Regions from separate parts of the Streptomyces venezuelae genome, predicted to be linked through region 3. Evidence: riboswitches for the same ligand, from Rfam matches in the RefSeq annotation. Region 3 holds a riboswitch; each other region holds the start of a gene.
What was found. A riboswitch is a leader RNA that binds a small molecule or an ion and turns the genes downstream of it on or off. The one in region 3 is predicted to bind cyclic di-AMP.

Region 1: it holds a riboswitch for cyclic di-AMP, as region 3 does, so the genes downstream of both, DEJ47_RS18055 (M23 family metallopeptidase) here and DEJ47_RS15495 (transglycosylase family protein) in region 3, are expected to answer to the same signal.
Region 2: it holds a riboswitch for cyclic di-AMP, as region 3 does, so the genes downstream of both, DEJ47_RS01530 (C40 family peptidase) here and DEJ47_RS15495 (transglycosylase family protein) in region 3, are expected to answer to the same signal.
Region 4: it holds a riboswitch for cyclic di-AMP, as region 3 does, so the genes downstream of both, DEJ47_RS28900 (M23 family metallopeptidase) here and DEJ47_RS15495 (transglycosylase family protein) in region 3, are expected to answer to the same signal.

What each region holds. Positions count from the first base shown of each region.
Region 1 covers NZ_CP029193.1:3,916,118-3,918,310, forward strand. Annotated here, with positions in the region: gene DEJ47_RS18055 (M23 family metallopeptidase) at 1-883, opposite strand, end outside; cyclic di-AMP (ydaO/yuaA leader) riboswitch at 895-1,058, opposite strand; gene DEJ47_RS18060 (PP2C family protein-serine/threonine phosphatase) at 1,280-2,193, opposite strand, start outside.
Region 2 covers NZ_CP029193.1:342,160-344,352, reverse strand. Annotated here, with positions in the region: gene DEJ47_RS37570 (DUF6328 family protein) at 1-357, opposite strand, end outside; gene DEJ47_RS01530 (C40 family peptidase) at 439-912, opposite strand; cyclic di-AMP (ydaO/yuaA leader) riboswitch at 916-1,092, opposite strand; gene DEJ47_RS01525 (hypothetical protein) at 1,452-1,760, opposite strand; gene DEJ47_RS01520 (ATP-dependent Clp protease proteolytic subunit) at 1,769-2,193, opposite strand, start outside.
Region 3 covers NZ_CP029193.1:3,351,833-3,354,025, forward strand. Annotated here, with positions in the region: gene eno (phosphopyruvate hydratase) at 1-319, opposite strand, end outside; gene DEJ47_RS15495 (transglycosylase family protein) at 636-1,349, opposite strand; cyclic di-AMP (ydaO/yuaA leader) riboswitch at 1,354-1,504, opposite strand; gene DEJ47_RS15500 (transglycosylase family protein) at 1,699-2,193, opposite strand, start outside.
Region 4 covers NZ_CP029193.1:6,270,977-6,273,169, reverse strand. Annotated here, with positions in the region: gene DEJ47_RS28900 (M23 family metallopeptidase) at 94-897, opposite strand; cyclic di-AMP (ydaO/yuaA leader) riboswitch at 910-1,072, opposite strand; gene DEJ47_RS28895 (M16 family metallopeptidase) at 1,267-2,193, opposite strand, start outside.

The DNA of each region.
Region 1 (2,193 bases), 560 kb from region 3:
AGACCTCCGTGCCGTCCTCGAGTTCGAGCACGGTGCGGTAGCCGTACGCGCCCGCCCAGCCGGCCTCCTTCACGGTGCCGGTGTGCACGGCCTTCAGAGGGGTGCCCGTGGGCGCCGCGAAGTCCAGGCCGGTGTGGTGGCCCGAGGACCACATGGAGCCGGCGTCGCCGAAGTGCGAGGTGAGGGTGTACGAGGAGGTGGGGATGACGTAGCTCTTGGCGAGCTTGGCCAGGCGCGCGGCCTCGGCCTTCGCCTTCCGGGCCTCCTCCTCCTTCTTCTTCTTTGCGGCGGCCTTGGCGTCCGCCCGCTTCTCGGCGGCCCGCTGCTGCGCGGCCGCTTCCTCCGCGGCCTTCTTGACGGCGGCGTCCTCGGCCGCCGTCCGCACGGCGGTGTCCGCCTGGTTCTGCTGGTTCTCGGCCTGCTGCATGATGCGGGCGCGCAGGGCCTCACCGGCGTGGGTGGTGCCCTGCTCGGCGTCGGCGGTGCTGACACCGGCGGCGGTGAGGGGGGCCGCGGCGGCGACGGCGGTGTCCGCGGCGGCGTCGTCGGACATCAGCGAGCCGACACCCGGCAGGGACTCGGCCTCGGGCAGCGAGTCGGTGACCGCGCCCAGGTCGGGCATCGATATGGAGACCGGCGGCTTGCCGTCCTGCGCGGTGGCGATGCCACCGGCGCCCACGGCGGCGATGACGCCCACGCCGAGCACGGTGGAGCTGCGGGCGAGCCCGCCGCCGCCCTTCTTGTGCACACGGTGCCTGCCGCGGACGGGACGGACGGACTCCTCGGTGGGGTTCCACTCTTCGAAGGAGCCCTCGTCGTACGAACCGAAGTCGTCGTCATTCGGAACGTAGACGGCTTGGGGGGCAGGCCGGTTGGACGCCACTGGGGCGCACTCCTTTCCTTCCTTCTCGCCTACCGGGTTAGCTGACGGGTTCGGAGCAGGAAGGTCTCCTACGAACACCTGGCACGGGTGCACGAATGCACGGATGCGCAGGGGCTCGATTCACCCCATGTTGGTGGTTCCCCGGCTCCCTTGCGGGATTAGGCGCGTGCGCACGGAGCCGCCTCTAGTGACGGCTGGGACGACCGCGCTGCGTTATCGAACGTTAATAGACAGCGGGTCGGTATTCCAAGCCGTTCCGGTTGATCGTTAACGCTCACCGGCTGTACGTACCGGGACACGGAGGGGCGGAACGGGGCGAGTTGACCCGACATCCTTAAACACCGGAACTCCACATTCCCTTGACAGAGCGTCAGTTGTTATGCGGAGGGATGCACTTCAGTCACCGGCCGTCACGTCGGATCCGCCGTCCGCTTCGGCCGCTTCCCCGGCGGTGGGGCGCCGCACCGCGAGCAGCGCCATGTCGTCCGTCATGCCGCCCCCGGTGTGCCGCCGCACCTCCCCCGCCAGGGCGGCGAGGAGTGCGTGCGGGCCGCCGCGCCCCGGGAAGATCCGCCCGCCGAGCCGGGTCGCGGGATCGTAGAACTCCCCCGCCGCGTTGCGCGCCTCCGACAGGCCGTCCGTGTAGAAGAGCAGCAGCGCGCCGGGCGGCAGTTCCGTCTCGTCCACGCGGTCCGGCCACGCCCCGAGGTCGCCCATGCCGAGCGGCAGCGCGGGTTCGCTCGCCGACAGGACGCAGAGCCGCCCGTCGCCGCACAGCAGCAGCGGCGGCGGGTGCCCGCGATTGACGAGCCGTACGACGCCCTCGCCGTGCCGGATCTCGGCGAGGACCGCGGTGGTGAACCCTTCGAACGCGTCGAGCCCGTCGCGCCGCGTGCCCTCGCGCGCGAGCGCCCGCTCCAGGCGCTGCGCGACCGCCTCCAGGGTGGCCTCCTGCTCGGCGGCCTCCCGGAAGGCGCCGATGACGACGGCGACGGCGGCGACCGCGCCCATGCCCTTGCCGCGCACGTCGCCGACGATGAGCCGTACGCCGTGCGGGGTGTCCTGCACCGCGTACAGATCGCCCCCGATGAACGCGTCCGCCTGCGCCGCCTCGTACCGCGCCGCGAAGTCGAGCCCGCCGATCCGCGGATCCGGTTCGGGCAGCACGGCGCGCTGGGTCGCCTCGGAGATGGAGCGGGCGATGGCGAGCCGGTCGTTGCTGCGGCGCACGACGCGGTTGATGACGATCGCGAGCGCGGCGACGGTCACCACGGTGACCACTTCGGTGACGGCCTCGACCTGACTGCTGA
Region 2 (2,193 bases), 3.0 Mb from region 3:
AACGGGCGAGGGGCTCCCCCTCGGGACCCCTGAGGGCCTGGCATCTCCCGAAAGCCCGATGTCCGGCTCCTCGGCGAGCGCCGCCTCGACACGCGCCAGGGGGCGCCGCGCGAGCCGTGGCGGTACGCCCCAGAGCCCGACGCACATCGGCAGCGTCCCCGCGCCCACGAGGATGCCCTCGGCCCGACCCGACGTCACATCGACGACGAGCAGCACCGAACCGGCGAGCGTCAGGACCAGCACGCCCAGGCCGACCGCGGCGAGCCGGGACGAGACCCGCACGATGAGCGGCTTGGCCCGCTGCTGGAACAGCGACGGCGTCTCATTGCGGGCGGTACCGGCGCAGTCGTCGGACATCCCGTACGGGTATCCCCGCCGGCACCCTCCACGCACCGTTGCCTGGTGGTGTGTGGAGGGTGCCGGACCGGCGGCGGTGGGTCAGCGGACCCTGCCGTACCAGACGCTCTTGGACCAGATCTTCTCCAGACGCACCACGGTGCCCCTCTTGGGAGCGTGCCAGATGCGGTTGTTACCCGCGTAGATACCGACGTGGTAGACGTTCCGACCGGAGTGGAAGAACACCAGGTCGCCACGGGTCCGGCTGGACTTGGAGATGTGCTTGGTCTTGTTGTACTGCGCGGCGGCGGTGCGCGGGAGCTTCTTGCCCGTCTTCTTGAACGAGTAGAGCGTCAGCCCCGAGCAGTCGAACCGGTTGGGTCCCGCCGAGCCGTAGCCGTACGGGGAGCCCTTCTTGGACGCCGCGATCTTGAGCGCCTTCGTCCCGTGTGTGGCTGCCTCGGCCTCCGACGTGAGCCCGGGGGCCACGACGGTGCCGCCTACGACGGCGAGCGTGAGGACCGATGCGGCACCGGTCCTGGTGAGCAGCGACGGAACATGATTCAGCGCGGTCATGCGCAACCCTTCGTCAGCCGCCTGTGAAAGATGACCTGTCGGGTTCGGGCAGGCGAAGATGCCCGGCCGCGTGGTGCTCTGCGGCTTCACCCCAAGGGCGTCGTCCGGACTTCCCGGACGGGCCCGTCGTACCTGGGTCCTCCACTCCTGCCGTTGCACAGATGTCGACCGGTCATCCGGGTGGCGGCAGGACTCGGCGTCCGCCCGGACCGCCCCGCCGCTGTGGCGGGGGCTTGTCGTCGGAAGGGATCTTGACCCGAGATGGGTCGAAAAACCGAGCCGAAACGGCCTTTTGTGAGGCTCCTCACGACTGGCCTGTTCAGGTGGACACTGCCGAAATCGACCCCCGAGGACGTGGTCCGACGACCTCTCGACCAGCGGCGGAATGCGCAATTCCGCCGGTGCTGTACTCGCGGAACGCAACTTTCACCCCCGCGAGAAACGACGTATTCGTACGCCGTCCGTGGTAGCCCGACTGGTCCGTTTCGAAGTCGCCCCGGACGTCGACGTGTCGAAGGACACAGTTGGCCGACGGTGTCTCAGTCGCCGTTCCGGGGCGGCACGGTGACTCTTCCGGCCCGCCGCTCCCCGTCGAGGACGCGCAGTGCCTGAGCGAGCGTCGGCGCGTGCACTTCACTCTCGCCCCGCTGGTGCATCACGGCGAGCGCGTCGCGCAGGGCGCTCGCCCGGCCGACCAGGGCCTGGGCGGCGCGCAGCCCACCGTAGGTGTGCTCGACGCGGGACGGGTTGATCCGCCCGAGCAGGTCGACGACTTCGAGATAGCGGTCGATCAGCTCGGCCTCGGCCCGGGTCAGCGCGGGCAGCGGCGGGAGTTCGGGCGGCAGCATCGGCGGGGTCACCTCGGACCGCGGGCGGCGAGCGACGTCTTGCGGCTCGGAATGATCCGGTCCACGAGGCCGTACTCCAGGGCCGCGGGGGCATCGAGGATCTTGTCCCGCTCGATGTCCGCGGCGATCCGCTCCGCGCTCCGCCCCGTGTGACGGGCGAGCATCTCCTCCAACAGCCGCCGTGTGCGCAGGAGTTCGTCGGCCTGGATCGCCAGGTCCGTGGCCTGCCCTCTGATCGGCTCGGCCATGGCGGGCTGATGGATCAGGACGCGCGCGCCGGGCAGCGCGAACCGCTTGCCGGGCGTGCCTGCGGCGAGCAGGACGGCGGCGGCGGAAGCGGCCTGCCCCAGGCAGATCGTCTCCACGTCACAGCTGACGAACCGCATCGTGTCGTAGATCGCCGTCATCGCGCTGAACGAGCCGCCGGGGGAGT
Region 3 (2,193 bases):
AGCCCTTGTTGTCGGTGGCGTCCAGGTCGAACATGGCCTGGTCGATCAGGCGCTGCTCGGTGGCGTCGTAGCCGACGAGCTCCGGGCCGATCTGCTCGATGACGGCGAGGACGGCCTTCTCGACACCCTTGCCCATGTAACGGTTGGGGTCACCGTCACGGAGTTCGATGGCCTCGAAGGCACCGGTGGAGGCACCGGACGGAACGGCGGCACGACCGGTGCTGCCGTCGTCGAGGCCGACCTCGACCTCGACCGTGGGGTTGCCTCGGGAGTCCAGGATTTCCCGGGCTACGACGACGTCGATGGACGGCACGAGCATCTCCTTCTGGGATGTGACGCGTTTACGCGAGCCGCTTCGGCCCTGCGTCTCCTGAGCCTAACCGGCTCCGGGCCTTCGGCCAGCCGACCGCCCGTCCCCTGGGACGACACAAAGGCCGTACGGCGCGGAAACAGGGCGAAAGACCACGTTCTCTACTCGCTAGTAGCGAACAAGAAGGGGCGGAAGCGGCGGGGGAACGGGTGCGGACATGGCCCCGCCCCGGTGCGTACGGGGGATACGCGCACCGGGGCGGGGAGCCCGTGGGGACGGGGGGTACGGCCGTGCGTCCGCCGAGGCACGGCCGCGACCGTTCGGGTCAGCTCAGGTGGAGCTGCTGGCCCGGGTAGATCATGTCGGCGTTGTCGATGATGTCGCCGTTGAGCTTGTAGACCTTGTGCCAGCCACCCTTGACGTGCTCGGCCTCGGCGATCTTGGACAGGGTGTCGCCCGTCTTGACCTTGTACTCGCCGTCGCCCTTCTTGACCGTCTTGCCGGTCGGGGTCTCGACGGTCTTCTTGGACTCGGTCTGCGGCGCGGGCTTGGGCTGCGGCTTCGGCGCGGCCTGCTGCTGCGGGGCGGCCTGCTGCTGCGTCTGCTGCGGCTGCGGCTTGGTCTGCTGCTGCGGAGCCTGCTGCTGCGAGCCGCCGCTGTTGGGCGACGCGCCGGAGAGGCCGACGCCACAGCTCGGCCAGGCACCCTTGCCCTGGCCGGCGAGGACCTTCTCGGCGATCTCGATCTGCTGGGCCTTGGAGGCCTTGTCGGCGGTCGGCGCGTACTTCGTACCGCCGTACGCGGCCCACGTGGAGGCGGAGAACTGCACGCCGCCGTAGTAGCCGTTGCCGGTGTTGATGGACCAGTTGCCGCCGGACTCGCACTGGGCGACGGCGTCCCACTCGGAGGTGGTGGCGGCCGAGGCGGTGCCGGCGGCCATCAGCGGGGCGGCCACGGCGGCGCCGGTGACACCGGCGAGCGTGACGACACGGGTGGCCTTGGACGGACGACGGTGCTTGCCCTTGCTGGAAAACAGCATGCGTAGATCCCCTCACCGACGCCTGCGAGGTGAGCTGTCGGGTTCGGGCCGATGTGGTTGCCCGGCCGCACTCTCCCGAGTGCGGCTTCACCCCTAGCCGCGTGACGCGGCGCTTACCTTGGGTCCCCCGCTCCTGCCTACGGCGCTCAAAGCGACGACTGTTCCCGTCCGGCCGTTGGCAGGATTCGGCGTACCGACCGGCGGGGCCCACCAGTGGCGAGCGGTGACGACGGTAATCACGCGCTCGCCGGAATTTCAAAGACGATCAGGGCTTCTGAGACCCATCTCTCACTCGCGCCAAACCAGACATACGACGCGAAGCCCCCACCCGACTCTTCGTCAACTTCCGTTACTTTTCACCCAGATCGAGGCTCTGACCGGGGAGAATGAGGTCCGGGTCCTTGCCGACGGTCTTCTTGTTCTCGGTGTAGAGCTCGTGCCATCCGCCGTCGACGCCGAGGTCGTCCGCGATGACCGAGAGGTTGTCCCCGGAGCGCACCGTGTACGTCCCGTCGGGGACCTTTGCGGAGCGCTTCTCGCCGCGCGAGGCGTGCCGGCCCGACCCGCCGTCCGCGCGGTCGCTCTCGTCCGCGCGGTCGCCGCGGTGGCGGCCGGACGCGGAGTCGCCGGGGGTGCCGTTGGAGCCGTCCGCGTCGTCGGCGGGATCGGTCGCGTTCTCCGGGGTGGGCGAAGTGGCGTCACTGTCGCCCGACTTGCCGGAGTCGCCCGTATCGGCGTCAGCGTCGCCCTTGCCGCCCTTTTCGCCGGACTCGTCGTGATTCTTCTCTCGGGAGTCCTTGCCGGAGCCGGGCGTGTCGCTCGCGTCGCCGGAGGGCTTGTCCGG
Region 4 (2,193 bases), 2.9 Mb from region 3:
GCGGTGGCCCTGCACATGGCGGCCGTGAACGGCGAAAGCCCCGGCTCACGGGGAGCCGGGGCTTTCGGTGCGGTTCTGCGTGGGCCGCGTCGGTCAGACGTTGACGCCGTGCGAGCGCAGGTACGAGACCGGGTCGATGTCCGAGCCGTAGTCCGCGCCGGTGCGGGCCTCGAAGTGGAGGTGCGGGCCGCTGGAGTTGCCCGTGGAGCCGGAGAGGCCGATCTGCTGGCCCGGGGTGACCGTCTGGCCGACGGTGACGCTGAGGGACGACATGTGGCCGTACTGGGTGTACGTGCCGTCGTTCATCTTGATGACCACGTTGTTGCCGTAGGCACCGCCCCAGCCGGCCTCGACGACGGTGCCGGAGCCGACCGCGTGGACCGAGGTGCCGGAGGCGGCGTGGAAGTCGACCCCGGTGTGGCTGCCGGAGGACCACATGGCGCCGCCGGTCTGGTAGCCGGTGGAGACGTACGAGCCGGAGATCGGGGAGACGTAGGTGTTCAGGCGCTTGCGCTCGGCCTCGCGGGCGGCGCGCTCCTTCGCCTCGCGCTCCTTCTTGGCCTTCGCCTTGGCCTCGGCCTCGGCCTTGCGCTTCTCCTCGGCGGCCTTCTTCTTGGCCGCCTCTTCCGCCTTCTTGGCGGCCGCGGCGTCGTCGGCGGCCTGGCGCTGAGCGGCGGCCTGCGCGTCGATGCTCTCGGCGAGCGAGTCGCCGACGGATATCGCCTGGGTGAGACCGGTGTGCTCCACGGCCGCTTCGTCGGCGGCGGCGAGCGCGGGGCCGGCGAGGCCTCCGATGACACCGGTGGTGGTGAGCGCCGCGACACCCGCGACGTTCGCGGTGGTCCGCGTCATGCGGCTCGGACGACGGTGCTTCCCGGTGGCACGGGTGAACGCCATGTGGCGGGTGTTCCTTTCCTTCCCTCTCGCCTACCGGGTTAGCTGACGGGTTCGGAGCAGGAAGGTCTCCTACGAGTCCCTCGCCTCGCGGCAAGGTTCCCGATTCACCCCAGGGGACATGTGGGTCCCCGGCTCCCCTGGCTCGCGCCGTACGGGGACTCGGCGATGACTGCCCGGTGCCGCGGATGCGGCGTACTGCGCGACGGACAGCCGGGTCGACGCTAAGCGGATCGCCTTTCAATCGACAAACAGAACGCGACTTTTGTAGCGCACGCCACACGGCAGACAGGCAACCAGCATATGAATCCGGACATATGAGGACCCCGGCGGCCGAAACGGTCCACCGGGGTCCTGTCAGCTGTCCGCCGCTCAGCCGGTGACCACGCTGACTTCACCGATCCCGAGCGCCCTGACGGGCTCCTCGATCTGCGCGGCGTCCCCGACGAGGACCGTCACCAGACGGTCGACCGGGAAGGCGTTCACGACCGCCGCGGTGGCCTCCACGGTGCCCGTGGCGGCCAGCTGCCGGTACAGCTGCGCCTGGAAGTCGTCCGGCAGGTTCTGCTCGACCTGGTCGGCGAGCGTCGCCGCGACGGAGGCCGCCATCTCGTACTTGAGAGGGGCCACGCCCACCAGGTTCTGCACGGCCACGTCGCGCTCGGCGTCGGTGAGCCCCTCGGCGGCGAGGGTGCGCAGCACCTTCCAGAGGTCGTCCAGCGCCGGGCCCGTGTTCGGGGTGTCCACGGAGCCGCTGATGGCGAGCATCGCGGCGCCCGTCCCGTCCGGGGCGGAGCGCAGGACCTGGCTGAACGCCCGTACACCGTAGGTGTATCCCTTCTCCTCGCGCAGGACCCGGTCCAGGCGCGAGGTGAGGGTGCCGCCCAGGCAGTACGTGCCGAGGACCTGGGCCGGCCAGACGCGGTCGTGCCGGTCGGCGCCGACCCGGCCGATCAGCAGCTGCGTCTGGACCGCTCCGGGGCGGTCCACGATGACGATGCGGCCGCGGTCGTCGGCGGTCACCGGCGGCACCGGGCGCGGCTCTCCTGCGGAGCCGGTCCAGGCGCCCACGGTGTCCGCGAGGACGGCGTCCAGGTCGGTGCCCTCGAGGTCGCCGACGACGACGAGCGTGGCCGTGGCGGGGCGGACGAACTTCTCGTAGAAGGCGCGCACCGCCGCCGAGTCGATGGCGGCGACCGTCTCCTCGGTGCCCTGGCGTGGCCGTGACATGCGCGACGTCGGCGGGAACAGCTGCCGGGAGAGCTCCTTGGCGGCGCGGCGGGCCGGGTTGGCGGCCTC